2 linked regions of the Streptomonospora nanhaiensis genome follow. The protein of the gene in region 1 binds, or shares a complex with, the protein of each later gene. Links are inferred from orthologs where the notes say so. Each region holds a gene or a part of one and is shown in the gene's direction. Other genes may lie near its edges.

Region 1 (11,511 bases):
TGCTGCTGCTGGGCCGCTGGACCACCGTGCTGGCGGTGTGCGTCCTGACGGTTGTGGACAACCTCCGCGGCGGCCGCTCCACGGTGTGACGACTGGTAGCCTTGGCGTTTGTCTGGCTCAATGCCCTCCTGCCATGGAGAGACCATGGCCGCGACAGTCCAGAGGAGGTACGAACGCCTATGCGTCGTTATGAAGTGATGGTCATCCTCGACCCCAGTCTCGACGAGCGCACTGTGTCGCCGTCGCTGGAGCAGTTCCTCGGAGTCGTCCGCAACGACGGCGGCTCGGTCGAGAAGGTCGACGTCTGGGGCAAGCGCCGTCTCGCCTACGACATCGCCAAGAACTCCGACGGCATCTACGCGGTCATCGACCTCACGGCCGAACCCGCCACCGTCAAGGAGCTCGACCGCCAGCTGAACCTCACCGAGGCCGTCCTGCGCACCAAGGTCCTGCGGCCCGAGGTGCACTGACCCGCCCGCGGCGCCCATCCGCCGGCGTCCCCGCTCATACGCCTGATCCGACTACCTAACCCGGAGCCAACCCATGGCAGGCGAAACCCAGATCACGCTCGTCGGCAACCTCGTCGACGACCCTGAACTGCGATTCACCCCCAGCGGGGCCGCGGTCGCCAACTTCCGCGTCGCCTCGACCCCGCGCACCTTCGACCGCCAGAGCGGCGAGTGGCGCGACGGCGAGTCGATGTTCCTCACCTGCTCGGTGTGGCGTCAGTACGCCGAGAACGTCGCCGAGAGCCTGCAGCGCGGCATGCGCGTCATCGTGCAGGGCCGCCTCAAGCAGCGGTCCTACGAGACCAAGGAAGGTGAGAAGCGCACCGTCTTCGAGATCGACGTCGAGGAGGTCGGCCCCGCGCTGCGCAGCGCCACCGCCAAGGTGACCAAGGTGCAGCGGCAGGGCGGCCAGGGCGGCGGCGGATTCGGCGGCGGTGGCGGATTCGGCGGCGGTGGCGGCTACGGCGGTGGCGGCGGCCAGGGCGGCGGCTACGGCAACCAGGGCGGCGGCTTCGGCGGCCCCCAGGGCGGCCGTTCCGGTCCCCCCGCCGACGACCCGTGGGCGACCAGCGGCGGCGGTGGCTTCGGCGGCGGCGGCGGGTTCTCCGACGAACCCCCGTTCTAGCCGGGGCGCACCGCACACCCCTGTCCGATTGACCATCCCCGGGTGTTCCCGGGGCTCTTGCAAAGGAGCACCACGATGGCGAAGCCGGCAGCGCGCAAGCCCAAGAAGAAGGTTTGCCTGTTCTGTCAGGAGAAGCTGTCCTACATCGACTACAAGGACACCACTCTGCTGCGCAAGTTCATCTCCGACCGCGGCAAGATCCGCGCGCGTCGGGTGACCGGCAACTGCACGCAGCACCAGCGCGATGTCGCGACGGCGATCAAGAACGCCCGCGAGATGGCGCTGCTGCCCTACACCAGCACCGCTCGCTAACGGGGTAAGGAGGTTTTGTCGTGAAGCTGATTCTGACCCAGGAGGTCACCGGCCTCGGCGCCCCGGGCGATGTGGTCGAGGTGAAGGACGGCTACGGCCGCAACTACCTGCTGCCGCGCGGGTTCGCCATCCGGTGGACCCGGGGCGGGCAGAAGCAGATCGACTCGATCCGCCGCGCCCGCGCCGCACGCGACATCCGCAGCCTGGACGACGCCCAGCAGGTGGCGGGCCGGCTGAACTCGCTCAACGTCAAGCTCCAGCAGCGCGCCGGTGACGGCGGGCGGCTGTTCGGGTCGGTCACCGCGGCCGATGTCGCCGACGCCGTGAAGGCGTCCGGCGGCCCCGAGGTCGACAAGCGCCGGATCGAGATCCGCAACCCGATCAAGTCGGTGGGCGACCACAAGGTGCAGGTGCGCCTGCACCCCGAGGTCACGGCCACCATCAAGCTGCAGGTGCAGGGGGTCTGACCCGCCGCACCGGGCCCGCGGCCCCGGCCCCCGCGAGGGGACCGGGGCCGTCGTGCGTCCGGACCCGCGCCCGCGACCGCCCCGCCGCGCCCGAACACGCCTGATTTCTCTGGGTTGTCAATTCGTCACGCTGTGTAGCCTATCTTGTCCTGTGGGTCTGGAACTCCACAGGAAGGATGTGGCCGCTATGTGCAGCTATGAGGGGGCACCGGGGCGGCCGGGTGTGCCGCGCCGCAGTGTCCTTCGGGGAGCCGCCCTGGCGGCGGGCGGAGCTCTGCTGGGCGGGGTCGCCGGCCTCGCGGCCCCGGGCGCGGCGCTCGCCATGGAGGAGCCGCGCATCTACACCCGGAGCGAGTGGGGCGCGCGCTCGCCCAAGCGCGCCGCCACGGTGCTGTCGCAGGCGCCCGACCTGATCGTCGTGCACCACACGGCCACCGCCAACAGCACCGACTACTCCAAGAGCCACGCCGCGGCGCTCTCCCGGTCGATCCAGAACCACCACATGGACACCAACGGCTGGGACGACACCGGCCAGCACCTCACCATCAGCCGAGGCGGCTACGTCATGGAGGGGCGCAACCGGTCGCTGCCGGCCATCCGGGCGGGCGACCACGTGGTGGGCGCGCACACCGCCGACCACAACTCCCACACGGTGGGCATCGAGAACGAGGGCACCTACACCTCCGCCGAGCCCACCCGGGAGCTGCTGAGCGCGCTGATCGAGACCTGCGCGTGGCTGTGCCTGGTCTACGGGCTCAGCCCGTCGAGCGCCATCGTCGGCCACCGCGACTTCAACGCCACGAGCTGCCCGGGCGACAGCCTGTACGCCATGCTGCCCCGGCTGCGCACCGACGTGGGGGCGCGGCTGCGCAGCCTGGAGGCGCGGCTGGTGCTGCGCGACGAGGCCGACCTCCCCGAGGAGCACCTGCCCACCTACCCGCGGGTGCCGGTGGACGAGCGCGCGGTGGAGTTCTACCACGGGCCGGCGCTGGGCTCCGGAGAGTCCTGAGGACCCGTCCGGGTTCAGGGGCGCGCGGCCCCGGCCACCAGCCAGGCCCCGCCGCGCGCCCGCGCGCCCAGCGTGATCCCGCGGGCCAGGATCCACACGGCGAACGCGATCCACAGCCAGGTGAGCCCGTGCGGCGACCCCGCGGGCAGCGCGTAGCGCACCAGGGCCGCGCACGGCAGGAACGCCAGCATCGTCCAGAAGCTCGCCCAGGCCAGATAGCGCTGGTCGCCGGCGCCCATGAGGATGCCGTCGAGGACCATGACCACACCGCTGAGCGGCTGCAGCAGCGCCACCACCAGCAGGGCCGACAGCAGCAGGCCGTGCACGTGGGGGTCGTCGGTGAAGGGCAGCGGGGCCCACGGCCGCAGCGCGAGCGTCAGCACGGCGAACACCACCCCGGCGAACACGCCCCACTCGACCATGCGGCGGGTGGCCGCGCGGGCGCCCGCGATGTCGGAGGCGCCAAGGTAGCGGCCGATGATGGCCTGCCCGGCGATGGCGATCGCGTCCAGGGCGAACACCAGCAGCGACCAGATCTGCGTGGCCACCTGGTGCGCGGCGAGTTCGGGGTCGCCCAGGCGGGCGGCCACGGCGGTGCTGACCAGCAGCACGACGCGCAGCGAGACCGTGCGCACGAACAGCGCGAACCCGGCGGTGGCCGAGGCCCGCAGCCCGGCCAGGCTGGGCGCCAGCCCGACCCCGTGGCGGCGGGCGGCGCGCACGACGACCACCAGGTAGGCGCCGGCTCCGGCGGTCTGGGCGATGACCGTGGCCCACGCCGAGCCGGCGATCCCCCAGTCCAGCACCAGCACGAACCACGCGCACAGCACGATGTTGGCGACGTTGGTGCCCACCGCCACCAGCAGCGGCGTGGTGGCGTCCTGCAGGCCGCGCAGCACACCGGTGCCGGCCAGGATGACCAGCAGCGCGGGGGTGCTCAGCAGGCTGATCCGCAGGTAGACCACGGCGTAGGGGGCGACTGCGGGTGAGGCGCCCAGCGCCTGGACCAGCCAGGGCGCCGCCGGGTAGCAGACCGCCACGATGGCGGCGCCGATCAGCACGGCCAGCCACAGGCCGTCGACGCCGCTGCGCAGCCCGGCCGCGGTCTGGCCGGCGCCGAAGCGGCGGGCCACGGCCGAGGTGGTTCCGTAGGCCAGGAAGACGCACAGGTTGGCCAGGGTGAGCAGCACCTGGCCGGCTACGCCCAGTCCGCCGAGCGCCTGGGTGCCCAGCGTGCCCACGATGGCGGAGTCACTGAGCAGGAACAGCGGCTCGGAGACCAGGGCGAAGAAGCTGGGTACGGCGAGCCGCAGGATCTCGCGGTCGTGGGTGTGCCGGAACGGCGGGGCGGGCAGCGCGCCGCGCAGGCGGGACAGGGCTGGCTTCACGGGCATGGCACTGCGACAATACCGGACACGTGTTCGAGGCTGTGTGCACAGGTTATCCACGGCTCGCGAGCAGCCTGTGGATAACCTGTGGAAAGCGGGCTGTGAACTTTCTTTCGCGCACAGCCGGTGCATAAAGTCTTTGCAGGTCAGAATGGGTGTATGCGACCTGTGAATTAGTTGTCCACAGGTGTTGTGCACAAGCTATCCGCAGGATGGCCTGCCTTCGTCCACAGGATCTCCCCAGCGCTGTCCACAGGCCGCTTTGCGCCGCGGGTGCTCCAGTCGCGACAATCCAAGCCCGGGCATGCTGGACATGTTCGCGAACGTGAAGCAGGGGGAGTCCACGTGAGCGTCGCCGACCTACCGCCGGAGAACACCGGCGCCGGCTTCGAGCGCACACCACCGCACGACATCATGGCCGAGCAGAGCGTGCTGGGCGGCATGCTGCTGTCCAAGGAGGCCATCACCCAGGTGGTCGAGATCGTGCGGTCCGCCGACTTCTACCGGCCGGCGCACCAGACCATCTTCGACGCGGTGGTCGACCTGTTCTCGCGCGGCGAGCCGGTCGACGCGATCTCGGTCAACGCCGAACTCACCAAGCGCGGCGAGATCACCCGGGTTGGCGGCGCCCCCTACCTGCACACCCTCACCGAGGCCATCCCCACCGCGGCCAACGCCGGGTACTACGCCCGGATCGTCGCCGACCGCGCCGTGCTGCGCCGCCTGGTCGAGGCGGGCACCCGGATCGCGCAGATCGGCTACGCCGGCGACGGCGACGTCGACGACCTCGTGGACCACGCCCAGGCCGAGATCTTCCGCATCGCCGAGAAGCGCACCGGCGAGGACTACCTGCCGCTCAGCGACATCATGCCGGGCGCGCTCGACGAGATCGAGGCGATCTCGGCCCACGACGGCTCGCTGACCGGCGTGCCCACGGGGTTCACCGACTTCGACGCGCTCTCCAACGGCCTGCACCCCGGGCAGATGATCATCATCGCCGCGCGTCCGGCCGTCGGCAAGGCGCTCGCGCTGGACACCCCGCTGCCCACCCCCGAGGGCTGGACCACCATGGGCGAGGTCGCCGTGGGCGACCGCCTGCTGGCGCCCGACGGCAGCCCCACCCCGGTGGTCGCGGCCACCGAGGTCATGACCGGCCGCCCCTGCTACGAGCTGCGCTTCGACGACGGCACCACCGTGGTGGCCGACGCCGAGCACGAGTGGCCCGTCCTGGCGGGCGACCGGGCGAGGCGGGGCGAGCGCGTCGAGCTGTGCACCACCGCGCGGCTCGCGGCGTGGCTGGCCGACACCGGTGGCGCCTGCGGCCCGGTCGTCGCGGCGCCGGGCGGACCCGCCCTCCCGGCCGCTCCACAGCCTGTGGACACCGCGGGCGCGGCCGCCGCGCACCGCGCCGGTGCCCTCCGTGCGGCCGGCGGCGTGGCCACCGCGCCCCGGCGGGCCGCCGTGCGCCGGGTGACCGGTGCGCGGCGCGTGCCCAGCGTGCCGGTGCGCTGCGTGCAGATCGACCACCCCGACCACCTCTACCTCGCCACCCGGGCGCTCATCCCCACCCACAACTCCACCCTCGCGCTCGACTTCGCGCGGGCGGCCTCGATCAAACACCAGCTCACCAGCGTCTTCTTCAGCCTGGAGATGGGCCGCAACGAGATCGTCATGCGGCTGCTGTCGGCCGAGGCGCGGGTGCCGCTGCACACCATGCGCTCGGGGCTGATGACCGACGACGACTGGGCGCGGCTGGCCCGGCGCATGGGCGAGGTCGCCAGCGCGCCGCTGTTCATCGACGACTCCCCGAACCTGTCGATGATGGAGATCCGCGCCAAGTGCCGGCGGCTCAAGCAGCAGCACGACCTCAAGCTGGTCATCGTCGACTACCTCCAGTTGATGAGCTCGACCGGCCGCGTCGAGAGCCGCCAGCAGGAGGTCTCGGAGATGTCGCGGTCGCTGAAGCTGCTGGCAAAGGAGCTGGAGGTGCCGGTCATCGCGCTGTCCCAGCTCAACCGGGGGCCCGAGCAGCGCACCGACAAGAAACCCCAGGTCAGCGACTTGCGCGAGTCCGGAAGCATCGAGCAGGACGCGGACATGGTCATCCTGCTCTACCGCGAGGACGTCCACGAGAAGGAGTCCCCGCGCGCCGGCGAGGCCGACCTCATCGTGGCCAAGCACCGCAACGGCCCCACGGCCACCGTCACCGTGGCGTTCCAGGGCCACTACAGCCGCTTTGTCGACATGGCGCCGGGCTGACATGCCGACACGGCGCCGTCCCCGCCGGACCGGCGGGGCGGCCGCTCGGGGCGCCGGGGCATCATGGCGGCCTGGATCCGGTCCTGCCCCGCACCGGCTGAGCGGTCGGCACCCCGGCACGCACCGCCCTGGCGGAGGAGTGCGCCGCGTAGGGCTTCAGCAGGCGGCCGCCGGTGGACCGGCTGCTCCCCGGGCGAGGAGTGCGCCGCGGCGGCCCGGCGCCCGCGGCACAACGGAGCGGCCCCGCGCCGTCGGGTCGACGGTGCGGGGCCGCTGTGCGAATGCCGTGTCGCGAGGTGCCGCGCGCCCCACTAGGCGCGCTCGGCAGCGGCCGCCTTCGGGGCGGGCTTGGCGGCGAGGCCGCGCGGCCAGGCCACCCAGCCCATCAGGCCGATGTAGAGCAACTGCTCCAGCAGCCGCGGCACCAGCGGGGTCGCCGGGTCGCCGGCCAGGGGCACCTCGTTCAAAGCGGCGTAGGCGTTGGCCGGGAACATCAGCACGAACAGCAGCGCCAGGCAGGCGGCGGCCGACCGCCGGGTGCGCGGCCACACCAGGCCCGCGGCGCCGGCGAGTTCGAGCACGCCCGTGGCGTACACCAGCAGCTCCGGGTACGGCAGCTGCGGCGGGACCATGGCCACCATGTCGGCGTGCGTGGGCATCACCGTCACCGACGGCGGCACGAAGTGCGCGCTCGCGGTGAGCAGCAGCATGGCGGCCATGCCGTGGGCGGCGCTGTCCCGCCAGGTGGCGAAGCGGCGCACCCCCAGCGCGCCGAGCCCGCGGAACGCCGCCGTGGACGCCCCCAGCGCGATCAGTGTCACGTTCATGTCTCCCCCTCCGAACTTGTCACTGTCTAGTTTGCCCCGATCGGGCAATCTTGTCAATGACTAGATCTGGGGTAGGCTGCTGTCATGCCAGAACGCACCGGTTACCACCACGGGGACCTGCGCCGGGCGCTGCTCGACGCCGCCGTCGAACTGATCGCCGAGCGGGGCACGGCCGCCGTCAGCCTGCGCGAACTGGCGCGCCGCGCCGAGGTCTCGCACGCGGCCCCCGCCCACCACTTCACCGACAAGGCCGGGCTGTTCACCGCGATCGCCGTCGACGGCTTCCGCATGCTCGCCGACTCCCTCGCGGCGGCCGAACGGGCGGGGGAGGTGCCCGAGCCCGTCGACCCCGACAACCCCTCGGGCGCGCTCTACGAGATGGGCCTGCGCTACGTGCGCTTCGCGCTGGAGCACCCCGGCCACTTCGACGTCATGTTCCGCTCGGAGCTCTACCACGCCGACGACCCGGAGCTGGCCGCCGCCTCGGCGCGCGCCGCGGCCCTCCTTGAGACGGCCGTCCCCGGGGGGCCCGGCGGTCCGCGCACCCCCGCCTACACGCTGGCGGCGTGGTCGGCGGCCCACGGGTTCGCCGTGCTGTGGCGCGAGGGCGTCGTCGACACGTCAATGCGCGGCGACGACCCCGAGAAGCTCTTCCGCCAGGTGGCGGCGGTGCTCTTCCACGGCTACACCACCACCCCCGCCGGCTGAGACCCCGGCACCGGCGGACGGTGGGGAGGGGGCCGGTGCGCCCGCGGCGGCGCGCCTCGGGCACACTTTCCTCACATTCGCCGGGCACCGGGAGAATCGGATGCGCTACGCCGAAGGCCCCTCCACCGAACGCGAGACCACCGTCGCCGCGCCGCCGCAGCGGGTGTGGCCGCTGGTCACCGACATCGCGCTGCCGTGCGCCTACAGCCCCGAACTGTGGAAGGTCGAGTGGCTGGCCCCCGCCACCGGCCCCGCCGAAGGCGCGCGGTTCGCGGGGTTCAACCGCCACCCCCGTATCGGCGAGTGGCGGACCGTGTCCGAGATCGTCGAACTGAAGGCGGAGAGCACGTTCGCCTGGGCGGTGCTCGACGTGGACGGCCGGTTCGGCCCGCCCATGCGCACCGCCGCCGCGCCGATGGCGCTGTGGCGGTTCACCCTGGAGCCTCGCGGCGGCGGTACGCTGCTGCGCCAGTCGGTCCGCCTGGGCCCCGGCCCCTCCGGGCTGAGCGTGGTGATCGACCGCATGCCCGAGCGCGAGGAGATGCTGGTGGCCCACCGGCTGGACGAACTCGCCAACGGCATGGCGGCCGTGCTGGAGGGCCTGCGCCTCCGGGCCGAGACCGGCCCCTGAGCCGGTCGGCGGATCCGGTCAGTGCCACCGCACCGCCGCACCCGGTCGAAAACCCGTTGCGGACAGTGGCCGCGCCCCGCCACCATGCCCGCATGGAGCGCAACGAGGCGCGGGGTCGGCCCCGCATTGGCGTGGTCGGACTCCGGCGCGGGCTGCATATGGCCGAGCACTGCCCCCGGGTGGGCCTGGAGGTGGTCGCCGCCTGCGACCTCGACCCGCAGTGCCGGGCGCAGGCCGCGCCGCGGCTGCCGGGCGCCGCCGTCGCCGAGCGCTGGCAGGACCTGCTGGGCACCGACCTCGACGGCGTCATCCTCGCCAACGACTTCGACGCCCACGCCGAGCCCGCGGTCGCCTTCCTGGAGCGCGGCGTGCACGTGCTCTCCGAGACCGCCGCCTGCGCCGGGGTGGAGGAGGGCCGCCGGCTCATAGCGGCCGCCGACGCCTCCGCCGCCACCTACTCCTTCGCCGAGAACTTCGTCTTCCACCCGCACGTGCGGCTGCTGCGCGCGGCCGTCGAGTCCGGCGAGATCGGCCGCCCCGTTCTGGTGGAGGCCGACTACCTGCACGGGATGGCACCCGAGGCGGTCGACGCCCTCGTGGGCGACCCCGCGCACTGGCGCGGGCGCATCGCCGCGACCGCCTACTGCACCCACACCCTCTCACCCGTCCTCGCGGTCACGGGGGCGCGGCCCCTCGACGTCGCGGCCCACACGGTGGACGGCGACCGTCCCGACTCGGCGGCGGTGCTGGTCGTGCGGCTGTCCACGGGCGCCCTCGCGGTGACCCGGCACGGGTTCCTCCAGGGCGAGCCGGACAGCCACTGGAGCTGGGTCTCGGCGCGGGGCACCCGCGGCCTGGCGGAGTCTGTGCGGGCGCCGGGGGAGCGGTCCTGGTCGCTGCGGGTGCGCACCGAGGCGTGGGCCGCGCCCGGCGGCGTGCCGCGCGAGGAGGAGCGCACCCCGCCGCCGCTGGAGATCGGGGGCGGCGTCGTGCCGCGGGCGGACGAGGGCACGGTGCTGGTGCTGGAGGCGTTCCGCGCCACGATCGCCGACGGCGCGCCGCCCGCGGTCGACGTGCGCGCGGCCGTGGCGGCGTCCCTGGTCGGCGTCCTCGGCGCCGAGTCGCTGGCCAAGGGCTCGGCCCCGGTACCGGTGCCCGACCTCGGAGCCGCCGACTGACACCGCGCCGGGACACCCGACGCGCCGAAGGCGGGGGGTCGGGTGGCGGTGATCGGTTCGGCCGTTGCTGGTTGGGGTGGCGACGGGGCGGCGAAGGCGGTGGGTGGCTGGGCCCGGCGGAACCGGCGCCGGCGGCGGGTGGCTGGCCCGCGTCGGTGGCGCCGAGGGCGGTGGGGGAGGGCCGGGCGGAGACCGGTGCTGGTGTCGGGAGTCGAGGTTCGGAGGGGCGGCCCGGGGAGCGGCCGCGCGTGCCGGTCGTCCGCTCAGCCGCGGTTCGACGGGGCCCGGTGGCGGGTGGCCGCCGCGAGCGGTCGTTTGTTCCGTATGTCCACTTTGGAGTGGCGACGGGGCGGCCCAGTGGGCTTGGCGGCTCGTTATGCCCACGATGTGAGACGACAGGCGAGCTCCCCGGGGGTGCTAGGGGTGGAATGCCCGTTTCAGAGAGTGACGATCGTGCGGTTCCGGCCGCCTGGGTGACCGCACGTGCGAGATCGTCCCGCCTTCAGCGAATTTGTCTCATAAGGTGAGACGAAGGCGGGAAGTAAGCGGTTTCCGGACACTGCGCGGGGACCGGAGCCCAACCGCTCAGCGGGCCGCTCATCGCCGGACCCACCCACCTGCCGCCCTCGGCGCCCCGCCCTCGCCCCCATCTCCCATCCCCACCCGCCTGCGGACGGCTGCCGACTCGGCCGCGGATGGATTTGTCGACAAATCGACATTCCGCGACCCGGCCCCTCCGCTCAGTCCGGTGCCGAGGCCGCCCCGGCCGTCTCGGGCAGTCGGCCGACCACCGGGTTGCGGGTGCTCTGGAAGATCACCGAGGTCCGGAACCCGGCGATCTCCTTCCTCTTGCTCAACTCGTCCAGCAGGAACGCGTGCAGCCGGTCGAGGTCCTGCACCGCCACGTGCAGCACGAAGTCGTCGCCGCCCGCCAGCACGAAGGCCGACAGCACCTCGGGCAGCACGCTGACCTCCTCCTTGAACCGCACGATGACCGGCCGGCTCAGCGGGCGCACCTGGATCGACACCAGCGCCTGCACACCGCGGTTGAGGGCGGCGAGGTCGACGTCGGCGTGGTAGCCGCGGATCACGCCGCGCCGGGTCAGCGAGCGCACCCGCTCCAGGCAGGTCGAGGGCGCCACCCCCAGCCGGCGGGCGAGTTCGCGGTTGGACTGGCGCGCATCCGTTTGGAGTAGCCGGATGATCTCCGCATCAAGTTCGTCCATGTCCATAGTATGACGCGAATTCCGACCGAACGTTCGATTCGGAGTGGCTGAGACCGTCCGTATGTATAGGTTCTCCCGCGTACGCCGATCACTTGGGGAGGCGCGCAATGGCGCTGCGGACGAAGCTGGTACTGGTCGTGGACGAGACGCTGCCGATGGCCCACGCCGTGAACGCGGCGATGGTCACCGGGCTGGCTCTGGGCGGGCGGCTGCCGCACCTGCTCGCCGCCGACGGCAAGGACGCCTCGGGCGGGGTGCACGCGGGGCTGAACCCCAACCCGGTACCGGTCCTGACGGCCGGCTCCGCCGACCTGCGGGCTCTCGCCGAGGCGGCGCGCGCCGACGACGAATTGACCGTGGTGGGGTTCAACG
Region 2 (11,472 bases), 1.9 Mb from region 1 along the record:
CTGGCCGGGCTGGTGTTCACCGGGCGGCTCAACGCCGCCACGCCCGGCGCCGGGGAGATGTTCGAGCTGGACGCCATCGCCGCGGCGTTCATCGGCGGCGCCTCGGCCTCGGGCGGGGTGGGCACGGTCATGGGCGCCATCGTGGGTGCGCTGGTCATGGGCGTGATGAACAACGGCATGTCCATCATCGGGCTGGGCGTGGACTGGCAGCAGGCGATCAAGGGCCTGGTGCTGTTGGCGGCCGTGGCCTTCGACATCTACAACAAGAGGAGGGTGGGCTTCGGGCGGGGCGGCGGGGTGCCGGCGTTCCTGCGCTCCTCGCGGAGCCGCCCCGACCGCCCCGACGGCCCCGGCGCCGCGGCGGCCGAGCAACCCGACGAACCGGCGGCCGCGTCCGGGGGCGGCCGGTGAGGCCGGGGCGGGCGGCTCCTGTGCAGGAGGAGCCGCCCGCCCCTTTTCCCCAGGCGAGTGACCTCCGTGGCCGAGCGCTCGGGCGGAGAACTAGGCTGAGGAACCGTGGCCGGAAGGATCAGAGACGAAGACGTCGCGCTCGTGCGCGAACGCTCTCCCATCGCCGACGTGGTGGGGGAGTACCTTCAGCTGCGCAGCGCCGGCGGCGGCTCCCTCAAGGGCCTGTGCCCCTTCCACGACGAGAAGTCGCCGTCCTTCAACGTCACCCCCGCCCGGGGCCTGTACTACTGCTTCGGCTGCGGCGAGGGCGGCGACGTCATCCGCTTCATCCAGGAGATCGAGCACCTCAGCTTCGTCGAGGCGGTGGAGTCCCTCGCCCAGCAGGCCGGCATCCAGCTCCGCTACGAACAGGGCGGCCGCTCCTCGGCGCGCCACGACCAGAGCCAGCGCCAGCGGCTCATCGAGGCCCACCGCGAGGCCCAGCGCTTCTACGCCGAGCAGCTGCTCACCCCCGCCGCCCAGGAGGGCCGCCGCTTCCTCCGCGAACGCGGGTTCGGCCGGGCCGACGCCGAGCACTTCGGCGTGGGCTACGCCCCCGGCGGCTGGGAGGCCCTGACCACCCACCTGCGCGGCAAGGGCTTCACCGACCACGAGCTGATCACCGCCGGGCTGGCCAGCCAGGGCCGCCGCGGCGCCTACGACCGCTTCCGCAACCGCCTGGTGTGGCCGGTGCGCGAGGTCACCGGCGACGTCGTGGGCTTCGGCGCCCGCAAGCTCGACCCCGCCACCGACGACGGCCCCAAGTACCTCAACACCCCCGAGACCCCGATCTTCAAAAAAGGCCACCTGCTCTACGGCCTCGACCTCGCCAAGCGCGACATCTCGCGCGAGCGCCGCGCCGTCATCGTCGAGGGCTACACCGATGTGATGGCCTGCCACCTGGCGGGCGTCACCACGGCGGTGGCCACCTGCGGCACCTCCTTCGGCGAGGAGCACCTCAAGATCCTGCGCCGCATGCTGCTGGGCCGCTCCAACCAGGGCGGCGAGGTCGTGTTCACCTTCGACGGCGACGCCGCCGGGCAGAAGGCCGCCGTGCGCGCCTTCGCCGAGGAGCACGGGTTCGCCTCCGAGACCTTCGTCGCGGTGCAGCCCGACGGCCTTGACCCCTGCGACCTCCGCCAGCGCGGCGGCAACGCCGCCGTGCGCGACCTCGTGGCCAACCGCAAGCCGCTGTATGAGTTCATGATCCGCACGGTCATCCAGCAGTACGACCTCGACACCGCCGAGGGCCGCATGGCCGGCCTCGACGCCGCCGCCGAGATCGTCGCCAGCATCCGCAACGAGGGGGTGCGCAAGCTCTACGGGGTCAACCTCGACCACTGGCTGGGCATCATGGACGAGGCGTTCGTGCAGCGCCGCGTGGCCCAGCACGTGGCCCGCCACCGCGCGGGCGGCCCCGCGCGCCGGCCCGCGCCCCCGGCGCCGCCCGGCGCGGCCGACTCCGCCCCCTACGACCTGCGCGACCCCTCGCTGCAGCGCGAGCGCCAGGCGCTGAAGATCGCGGTGCAGTACCCAGGGCTGGCAGCGGAGTTCGACGACCTCGACACCGAGTCGTTCACCGTGCCCCAGCACCGCGCGGTCCACGAGTTGATCACGGGCCTGGGCGGGGTGCGGGCGGCCACCGAGCCCCAGCAGTGGGCCACCCGGCTGCGCGACGCCGCGCCCAACGAACCCCAGCGGGCGTTTGTGACCCGGTTGGCGGTGGAGCCGATCGAGGTCTACGGAGAACTCGACGAACATTACGCCCGGGAAATTCTGGGCACGATCAAGATTCATTCCATCAATCGCCAGGTCGCAAACCTGAAATCCCGGCTCGGCAGGCTCGACCCCGCCGCCCAGCCCGACGATTACCAGCGCGTCTTCGCCGAACTCATGGCTGTTGAGCAGCAGAGACGGCTGATGCGCGAGCGCGCCGCAGGTGCCACGTAGCACCCTGGTGACAAAAATAGTTCTCACTATTCCGCGAGAGGATCAGGCACACTGTAAGGGTGGCTCTTTCGGTGCTGCCCGGTGAAATGCCACCGATCACACAGGTGGCGCGATTGGTCGCGGACACGGGCTCCGGCGAGATGGTGACCGTCGCCGACGTCGCCGCCGCCCTGGACCGCCTCGACGCCCCGCCCGAGTTCCTGGACCAGGTGGTGCGGGGCCTGGCCCAGCAGGGGGTCGAGGTCCTCGACCCCGCCGACGACGACCCCGTCCCGGCCGCCGACGTGGAGCGCCGGGCCTCACCCGCCGGCGACCTCGTGCGCATCTACCTGCGCGAGATCGGCCGCGTGCCCCTGCTCACGGCCGAGGAGGAGGTCGACCTCGCCAAGTCCATCGAGGTCGGGCTGTTCGCGGCCGAGAAGCTGCGGCGCTCCGCGTCCGGCGCGCCCGCGCCGCGCGGCGGCCCCAGCGCCGCCGACCTCGAACTCCTGGTGGCCGAGGGCGAGCGCGCCAAGCACCGGCTGATCGAGGCCAACCTGCGCCTGGTGGTCTCGATCGCCAAGCGCTACCTGGGCCGGGGCCTGCTGCTGCTCGACCTCGTGCAGGAGGGCAACCTCGGCCTCATCCGCGCCGTCGAGAAGTTCGACTACACCAAGGGCTTCAAGTTCTCCACGTATGCCACGTGGTGGATCCGCCAGGCCATCACCCGCGCCATCGCCGACCAGGCGCGCACCATCCGCATCCCGGTGCACATGGTCGAGACCATCAACCGGCTGATGCGGGTGCAGCGCCAGCTCCACCAGGAACTCGGCCGCGAGCCCACCCCTGCGGAGATCTCGCGCGAACTGGGGTTCGCCGGCGACCGCGTGCAGGAGATCCAGCGCATCGCCCAGGAGCCGGTGTCGCTGCAGGCGCCCATCGGCGACGAGGACTCCGACTTCGGCGACTTCATCGAGGACTCCGACGCCGTGGCGCCGGTCGAGGCGGCCGCGTTCACCATGCTCCAGGACCAGCTGGTGGCGCTGCTGGGCGCGCTCAGCGACCGCGAGAAGCGGATCATCCAGCTGCGGTTCGGGCTGCGCGACGGCCACCCCCACACGCTGGAGGAGGTCGGGCGGGAGTTCGGGGTCACCCGCGAGCGGATCCGGCAGATCGAGTCCAAGACCCTGGCCAAGCTGCGCCACCCCTCGCGCGCGCAGACCCTGCGCGACTACCTCGAATAGCGGGAGCGGGCGGCGCGGGCACCGGCCGGGAGCCGTGAGCCGGCGGTGCGCGGCGCATCCGGAGGACAACGCCCGCCGCGGGCGCGGAGTTCCGGCGGGGGCGGGGTCGGCCTGATGTGGTCGCGGCGGGCACCCGCGCGCCGCGCGCGGATTACGTTGGCCCGTGTGACTCCTTCGCGGCGGCACCACGCGCGGCCCCCTCGGCCTCCGGGCCGATGGCGTCGGCTGCTGCTGGGCTGCGCGGCCGGGGCGGGGGCGCTCGCACTGGTGGCGGGTGTCGTCGCGGTCGTCGACGCGGTGAGGGAGCCGTCCGTGCAGCGCATCGCCTACTTCGCCGACTGGAACACCGCCAACCGGGGCTACCGGATCAAGGACGTCGCCGACAGCGGCGCGGCCGACCGCCTGACCCGGCTGATGTGGGCCTTCGGCGAGATCTCGCCCGAGGGCCGCTGCCACATCCCCGTGGCCGGCAGCCGGGCGTGGGAGGTCTACCAGCGCCGCTACTCCGCCGAGGACAGCGTCGACGGGCGGGCCGACACCTACGAGCAGCCGCTGGCCGGCGGCCTCAACCAGCTGCGCAAGCTGCGGGAGAGCCACCCGTCGCTGGGCGCCAGCATCTCGCTGGGCGGCTGGAACACCTCCACCCACTTCTCCACGGCGGCGCGCACCGAGGAGTCGCGGCGGGAGTTCGTGCGCTCGTGCGTCGACCTGTGGCTGCGGGGCGACCTCCCGGTGGCCGACGGCGAGCCGCAGGGCGGTGCGGGGGCGGCGGCCGGGGTGTTCGACGGCGTGGACCTGGACTGGGAGTGGCCCGGCGGCGACGGGCACCCGGACAACACCGAGCACCCCGCCGACCGGCGCAACTTCACCCTGCTGGTGGCGGAGTTCCGGCGGCAGTTGGACGCGCTCGCGGAGGAGACGGGGCGCGAGTACACGCTGTCGGTGTCCCTGGCGGGCGACGAGGAGCGGATGCGGGAGAGCTACGAGCCCGAGGCGTTCGGGCCGGTGGACTTCGCGACGGTGCAGGGCTACGACCTCACCGGGCCGTGGAGCCAGACCACCGGGCACCACTCCCAGCTCTACACCCCCCGGGGCGCGCCCGAGGAGGAGAGCGTCGACAGCGTGGTGCGCGCCTACCTCGACCACGGCCTGCCGGCCGAGAAGCTGGTGGTGGGGTTCCCCGGGTTCGGGCGGGGGTGGCAGGGGGTCGAGACGGGCGCGGACGCGTCGTTCGGCCGGTTCGCCCCGGCGCCGGAGCCGGCGGAGGGCGACTACGGCGAGGGCGCGGCCTCCTACGCCGACCTGGAGCGGCGCTCGGGGCGGCGCTTCCACGACGAGTCCAGCGGCAGCCAGTGGCTGGTGAGCGGGGACGAGTGGTGGTCCTACGACACCCCGGAGGTCGTCGCCCAGAAGGCGGAGTACGTGCGGCAGCACGACCTGGGCGGGCTGATGCTCTGGAACCTCGACATGGACCCGGATGGCGAGCTGGTCCGCGCGATGGACGACCACCTGGGGTGGTGAGGTCGCCAGAGGCCGCCGGGACTTCTCGGGGAAGCGGGTGGGGCCGGGCGGGCGTGCGGACGTCCGGGGCGGTGGCCCAATGGGCGGGGGTGCGGTGAGCGGCGGCGCGGCGGGCGGCGGCGCTCTGTGCTGTTCCGCACGCGGCCGGCGGACCGGGCGCGCTTTTCGGCGGCGTCTGGGCGGGTAGTGCAGCAGGCCGGCGCCGGTCGCCCCCAGCGGCTCGGCGCCGGACAGCGACGCCAACGGTTCGAGGAGCGCTTTCCCACCCATGACAGAGCGACCGGCACAGGCAGCCACCAACGCAGCGGCCGCAGCGGCGGCGACAGAGACAGCGGCAGGAGCGGAGGCGCCGGGCGGCCCGCCGCCGTCGCCGGATCCGTCCGCGAAGCCGACACGCATCGAGCGCGCCCCGCGCCGCACCCGCCTCGGGGCGGCGCTGTGGATCCTCGGCGCCGTGCAGCTGCTCACCGCGCACCTGGCGGTGCAGGCGGCGTGGCCCGAGCCCTACAGCTGGGCCCGCAACAACGTCAGCGACCTGGGCGCCGTCTCCTGCGGGATGGGCGGCGACGCGCCCCAGGTCCGCTACGTCTGCTCGCCGCTGCACGACCTCATGAACGTGTCGTTCGCGCTGGAGGGGGTGCTGCTGACGGCGGGCGCGGCCCTGCTCACGTCGCTGTGGCCGCGCCGGGGGCGCGTCACCGCCTGGCTGGGGGGTGCGCTGCTGCTGGTGCAGGGCCTCGGCTGGATCGTCATCGGGCTGGCGCCGTCAGACACCCGGTCCGCCGTTCACGGGGTGGGCGCGCTGCTGCTGGCGGTCGGCAACGGCGGACTGATCGCGCTCGCGGCCGGAGCCTCGGGCGGCCCGCTGCGCGCCCTGCGGCTGTCGGCCCTGGTGGCGGGCGCCGTGGGACTGACGGCGAGCCTGCTGTACTCCGTGGAGGCCGATCTCGGCCTGGGCCTGGGCGGAATGGAACGCCTGTGGGTGTTCGCGGTGCTGGTATGGACCACCTACGCCGGCGCCCGCCTGCTCCTCGCCCCCACGGCCCCGCCGCCGCCCGCACAACCCCAGCAGGAGCCGTCGACCCCCTGAGCCACAGCCGGACCATCCGGAGCCGCTCAAGGCGGTGGGTGGTGGGGCGGGGCGGTGAGCGGTCCGGCCGCCATGGAGCGGCGGCTCCGTCGGGGGCGCCGAAGGCAGCGGGGGGTTGGGGTAGGCGCCGATCAGTGACCGGTGTCGGCGGCGGGGGTGGGGGCGGGACGAGTGGCGCACCGCCTGCGTGAACGGGTCGCCGCCGGTAAAGGGACCAGCGCGGCCTAGAAGCGAGAATCGGCAGATCGTCGGCGGTCGAGCGCCCGTTTGCTGCTTATGTCCCCTTTGGGGCGGGCCATGAAGGGTGGTTTTTTAAGGGAATGCCCGTTTTCCAGGGTGACGATCTTCGGTTCTCGGTCGCCCGGACGGCCGAGGATGCGAGATCGTCGCTCCCACGGCGGTTGTGTACTCATATGGTGAGACCAAAGAGGGGGTAAGCGGTTTCCGCTTCACGCCTGTGGCTTGGCCGCAGATGAGCGCGGGATCGTCGTCGTGGCGACGGTGAACCGGTTGGCTCCGGGTCCCGCGCTCAACCGCTGCGGCCGGATCACCGCATCCCGGCTGCGCCGGAATGCGGGATGAGGGCGAGGTCCTCTCCTGGCCTGCGGAATTACCCCGGGAGGGCTCACCCCTGGCGGCGGATTTCCCGTACGCCCGTCGCCGGGCGCCAGGTGCGGACCACCAGTTCGTCGCCCTCCACGGTCGTCAGCACGGCGTCGGTGAGCAGGACCCGGAACACGTGCACACCCTCCCCGACCTCTTCCTCCGGACCGAGGAGGCGGGACAGTTCCGCCTTGTCGCGCACCTCCAAGGCCAGCCCCGAGATCTTCACGTCGCCCGGCTGCATCGAGGTGTCGCCGGGCATGGCGTGCAGGGCGAAGCGCGGATCCCGCTGCAGGTCGCGCGCCTTGCGGGCGCCTGGCATGGAGCCGAACAGCATTTCGTCGCCGCGGAAGTCGACCTCGGTGCCGCTGACCCGCGGCGCTCCGTCCTTGCGGATCGTCGCGAGCACGTGGTGCCGGTGGGCGCGGAACGCCGCGCCCACCACGCCCGAGAAGTCCGGGTCCGCCCCGACGAACTCGCCCCAGGTGGCCGCGCTGTCGGGCCCCGGGCGGAGGTCGTCGGTGGTACCGGTGGCGCGGGCGGTGGGGCCGGTCGGGGACGCCGCCTGGGCGGGCACGCCGGTGGACGCGTTGGGGTCGGAAGTGGTCGCCATGCCACCAGTCTGCGGCCGGTACCTGCCATCTGCTGTCAGGTGGAAAACGGCGGCGCGCCCCGGCCGGTGACGCCTCCGCCTTCCACCTCCGCCCCGGCCTCCGCCCTCCGCCTCGGCCTCCGCCCGGCCGTTGCCGTACCACCGCCCCGCGAGGCTCCCATCGGCCATGCCCGCGCCCAAGGACGCGTGCCTTACCGCCACCCCCGGCGCCGCCGTCATGCCGCCGCGGCTGCGTCCCCGCCCCCGCCCCCATCCCCGTTCCGTCGCGAATCGTCGGCACGCATGTGTTGTCACTCACGGCACGGAGCGCCACGCTGGGGACATGCCCGAAATGATCTCCCCAGCGACTCCGCACGACGACATCGACCTCGACGGCTTCGAGCGCGCGCTGCGCCGCGACGTATCGGGGACGGTGGCCTTCGACGCGGGTACGCGGGCCCTCTACACCGCCGACGCCTCCAACTACCGGCACGTCCCCCTGGGGGTCGTCCGGCCGCGGACCGTGGACGACGTCGTCGCCGCCGTCGCGGCCTGCTCGGCCTACGGCGTGCCGCTGACCACGCGCGGCGGCGGCACGAGCATCGCCGGCAACTCCATCGGCCCCGGCCTGGTCGTGGACACCTCCCGCTACCTGACGGCGATCGAGGAGGTCGACCCGCGCACCCGCACCGCCCGCGTCCAGCCCGGCGTCGTCCTGGACCACCTCCGCGCGGCCGCGGCGCCCCACGGGCTGACGTTCGGCCCCGACCCCTCCACCCACAGCAGGTGCACGCTGGGCGGGATGATCGGCAACAACTCCTGCGGCTCCCACTCGGTGGCGTGGGGCACCACGGCCGACAACGTGGAGTCGCTGGACGTGCTGCTGCACGACGGCACGCGCATGACGGTCGGCGCGACCGGCCGCGACGACCTGCTCCGGCTGGCGGCGCAGCCCACGCGCGAGGGCCAGGTCTACGCGGCCCTGCGCGATCTGGTCGACACCTACATGGGCGACCTGCGGACCGGGATGCCCCGCCTCCGGCGCCGCGTCTCCGGCTACTCCCTGGACCGCCTGCTGCCGGAGAACGGCGGCCACCTCGCCCGCGCGCTCACCGGCACCGAGGGCACGTGCGTGACCGTGCTGGGCGCCACGGTCAAACTGGTGGAGGCGCCGGCGGCCCGGATCCTCGTGGTGCTGGGCTACCCCGACGCCCCGGCCGCCGCCGACGCCGTGCCCGAACTGCTGGGGCACGAGCCGCTCACCGTCGAGGGCCTCAACGAGCACCTGCTGGCCAGCGTGCGGCGCCCGGGCGCGCGCACCCCGCTGCCCGAGGGCGGCGCCTGGCTGATGGTGGAGGTCGGCGGCGCCTCCGCCGACGAGGCCGCCGAAAAGGGCCGGGCCATGCTGCGCGGCCTCACCGGCGCGGCCCGCCCGGTGGACTCCGCGGTGGTCACCGACCCCGCCCACATGCGGGCGCTGTGGCGCATCCGCGAGGAGGGGTCGGGCCTGGCCACCCGGGCGCCCGACGGCACCGAGGCGTGGCCGGGCTGGGAGGACGCGGCCGTGCCCCCGGAGAACCTGGGCTCCTACCTGCGGGCCTACGACCGGCTCATGGCCGACCACGGGTATCGGGGCGTCGTCTACGGGCACTTCGGCGAGGGCTGCCTGCACGTGCGCGTCGACTTCGACCTGGCGGGCGAGCAGGGGAGGCGCCGCTTCCGCGCGTTCATGGAGGAGGCCGCCGACCTGGTCGCCGCGCACGGCGGGTCGGTGTCGGGGGAGCACGGCGACGGCCAGGCGCGCTCGGAGCTGCTGCCCCGGATGTACGGCGAGCGGCTGATGCGCGCGTTCGGCGAGTTCAAGGCGATCTGGGACCCGCGCAACCTGATGAACCCGGGCAACATCGTCGACCCCCGCCCCCTGGACGCCGACCTGCGCGTGGCCACGGTGACGCGGGGGCCACTGACCGTCCTGGCCTACCCCGACGACCAGGGCGACTTCGCGCGGGCGATGCGCCGGTGCGTGGGCGTGGGCAAGTGCCGCCGCCACGAGGGGCCGGGGGTGATGTGCCCGAGCTACATGGTCACCAAGGAGGAGCGCCACTCCACGCGCGGGCGCGCCCGCATGCTGTTCGAGATGGTCAACGGCGAGGTCATCACCGACGGGTGGGACTCGGAGGAGGTGCGCGACAGCCTCGACCTGTGCCTGTCCTGCAAGGGGTGCCGCAGCGACTGCCCGGTCAACGTCGACATGGCGGCCTACAAGGCGGAGTTCCTGCACCACCACTACCGGCGGCGGGTGCGCCCGGCCTCGCACTACTCGATGGGGTGGCTGCCGCTGTGGGCGCGGCTGGCGGCGCTGGCCCCGGCCGAGGTCAACCGGGCTGGCGCGGCGCGCGGGCTGGGCGACCTCGTCAAGCGGATCGGGGGGATCGCGCCGCAGCGCTCCATCCCGGAGTTCGCCAAGACCACCTTCACCCGCTGGTTCCGCCGCCGGGAGCGGGGGAAGGCGGCGGGCGGCGCGGCGGCGCGGACGCCGGCCGGGCGCGCGCGGGGGCGCGGAGCGGGCGCCGAGCGGGGCTCGGTGGTCCTGTGGCCCGACACCTTCGGCAACTACCTCAACCCGCGCGTCCCGGCGGCGGCGGTGCGGGTGCTGGAGGACGCCGGGTTCCGCGTCGTCCTGCCGCGGGGCCAGGTGTGTTGCGGACTGACGTGGGTGTCGACCGGGCAGCTCGACGTCGCCAAGGCGGTCATGCGCCGCTCGCTGCGCGCGCTGGCCCCGCACGTGGCGGCGGGGACGCCGGTGGTGGGCCTGGAGCCCAGCTGCACGGCGGCACTGCGCTCGGACCTGGTGGAACTGCTGCCGGGCGCGCCGAGTGAGCGCGTGGCGAAGTCGGTGTACACACTGGCGGAGTTCCTCAACGCGTTCGCCCCTGACTGGGAGCCGCCGCGCCTGGACGCCGGCGCCATCAGCCAGGTGCACTGCCACCAGCACGCCGTGATCGGCTTCGACGCCGACCGCGCGCTGATGGAGCGCGCCGGGATCGACACCGAGGTGCTGGACTCGGGCTGCTGCGGCCTGGCCGGGAACTTCGGGTTCGAGGCCGACCACTACGAGGTCTCCAAGGCGGTGGGGGAGCGGGTGCTGCTCCCGGCCGTCCGCGAGGCGGCGCCGGAGACGATGATCCTGGCCGACGGGTTCAGCTGCCGCACGCAGATCGACCAGGAGACCGACCGCCCGGCCGTCCACCTGGCCGAGGCCCTGGCGGAGGGGATCGCCCGGCGCGACCGCGAGGGCCGGAAGGGCCGGAAGGGCCGGAAGGGGGGCCGAGGGGAGGGCTGAAGGAGAGGTCGGCAGCGCGGCGTGGCGCGGTGAGGGAGGGCGCACGGGAACGGTGCGTTCGGCGTACGCGGTGAGGGCGCCGCCGGGGCGCCCTCCCGCGCGCCGCTGCAGTCCGTGGCCGCGCGTTCCGGAGGCGGCCGCCCGACCGCCCGACCGTGCGACCGCGGCGCGGCGGCGGAGGGCTACACGCCCATCTGATCCCGCAGCGCCGCCAGCGCGGGGGCGACCCGGGCCGCGACGCGCGGGTCCTGGGGGTCCACGCCCTCGTCCATGTGCACCTGCCAGGTGACGTCCGAGCCGCCCGGCGGCCGCCGCGCCACCAGCCGGAAGCCGCGCCCGGCGGTGGCCGGCGCGGAGCCGGCGCCGGGGTCGGGGTCGGCACCCGTGCCGGTGTCGTCGGCGGCGGCGCCCAGCGGCACGTGGCGGCTGACGAGGATGGTCGCGGTCACCCGCTCGTAGACGACCTCCGCGAGCCGTCCGGGGTCGGCGACCGCGAACCGGTGCTCGCCCCGGCCCTCCTCGACGAACGCGAACGCGTCCTCGGTCCACCGGGCGCGGTCGACGTGCTCCCAGGGCACGGCGCGGCCGTCGGGCAGGTGCAGCGCGCGGTCGGTGGCCACCAGGGTGCCCTCGGCCGCGCCGGTGTGGGCGAGCACGCGTTCGCCGCGTGCCAGCCGCACCCGGGCGCGGACCTCGGCGG

The links.
Region 2: the proteins of dnaB (region 1) and dnaG are in contact, whole or in part, in a crystal structure (PDB 2R6A), measured with the Geobacillus stearothermophilus proteins. The link is inferred for Streptomonospora nanhaiensis from one-to-one orthologs. Residues at the interface, in WP_033016901.1 of Geobacillus stearothermophilus: Ser13, Glu15, Ala16, Gln18, Glu91, Leu92, Asp94, Ala95, Val96, Pro97, Thr98, Ala99, Ala100, Asn101, Tyr104, Tyr105, Ile108; in WP_049624496.1 of Geobacillus stearothermophilus: Lys456, Leu457, Leu458, Pro459, Ala460, Asn463, Ala464, Leu467, Leu535, Leu536, Ile537, Ala538, Gln544, Glu545, Asp548, Tyr549, His552.

What each region holds. Positions count from the first base shown.
Region 1 is NZ_JACCFO010000001.1:3,752,401-3,763,911, reverse strand. Bases 4,116-7,112 are described here. They hold dnaB (replicative DNA helicase), read left to right. Parts: upstream 4,116-4,655; coding sequence 4,656-6,569; downstream 6,570-7,112. Other genes in these bases: HNR12_RS16525 (DoxX family protein), read right to left, coding at 6,881-7,112; HNR12_RS16535 (MATE family efflux transporter), read right to left, coding at 4,116-4,316. In the rest of the region: HNR12_RS16565 (glycosyltransferase 87 family protein), read left to right, coding at 1-89; rpsF (30S ribosomal protein S6), read left to right, coding at 180-470; HNR12_RS16555 (single-stranded DNA-binding protein), read left to right, coding at 544-1,134; rpsR (30S ribosomal protein S18), read left to right, coding at 1,210-1,446; rplI (50S ribosomal protein L9), read left to right, coding at 1,467-1,913; HNR12_RS16540 (peptidoglycan recognition protein family protein), read left to right, coding at 2,101-2,922; more of HNR12_RS16535, read right to left, coding at 2,937-4,115; more of HNR12_RS16525, read right to left, coding at 7,113-7,396; HNR12_RS16520 (TetR/AcrR family transcriptional regulator), read left to right, coding at 7,481-8,104; HNR12_RS16515 (SRPBCC family protein), read left to right, coding at 8,205-8,735; HNR12_RS16510 (Gfo/Idh/MocA family protein), read left to right, coding at 8,828-9,913; HNR12_RS16505 (Lrp/AsnC family transcriptional regulator), read right to left, coding at 10,654-11,139; HNR12_RS16500 (DUF2000 domain-containing protein), read left to right, coding at 11,247-11,511. UniProt on the Escherichia coli protein: The main replicative DNA helicase, it participates in initiation and elongation during chromosome replication. Travels ahead of the DNA replisome, separating dsDNA into templates for DNA synthesis.
Region 2 is NZ_JACCFO010000001.1:1,876,433-1,887,904, reverse strand. Bases 1-2,958 are described here. They hold dnaG (DNA primase), read left to right. Parts: upstream 1-516; coding sequence 517-2,400; downstream 2,401-2,958. Other genes in these bases: rpoD (RNA polymerase sigma factor RpoD), read left to right, coding at 2,487-2,958; mmsB (multiple monosaccharide ABC transporter permease), read left to right, coding at 1-411. Also shown: more of rpoD, read left to right, coding at 2,959-3,623; HNR12_RS08120 (glycoside hydrolase family 18 protein), read left to right, coding at 3,789-5,144; HNR12_RS08115 (DUF998 domain-containing protein), read left to right, coding at 5,599-6,234; HNR12_RS08110 (pyridoxamine 5'-phosphate oxidase family protein), read right to left, coding at 6,860-7,450; HNR12_RS08105 (FAD-binding and (Fe-S)-binding domain-containing protein), read left to right, coding at 7,782-10,772; HNR12_RS08100 (hypothetical protein), read right to left, coding at 10,955-11,472. UniProt on the Escherichia coli protein: RNA polymerase that catalyzes the synthesis of short RNA molecules used as primers for DNA polymerase during DNA replication.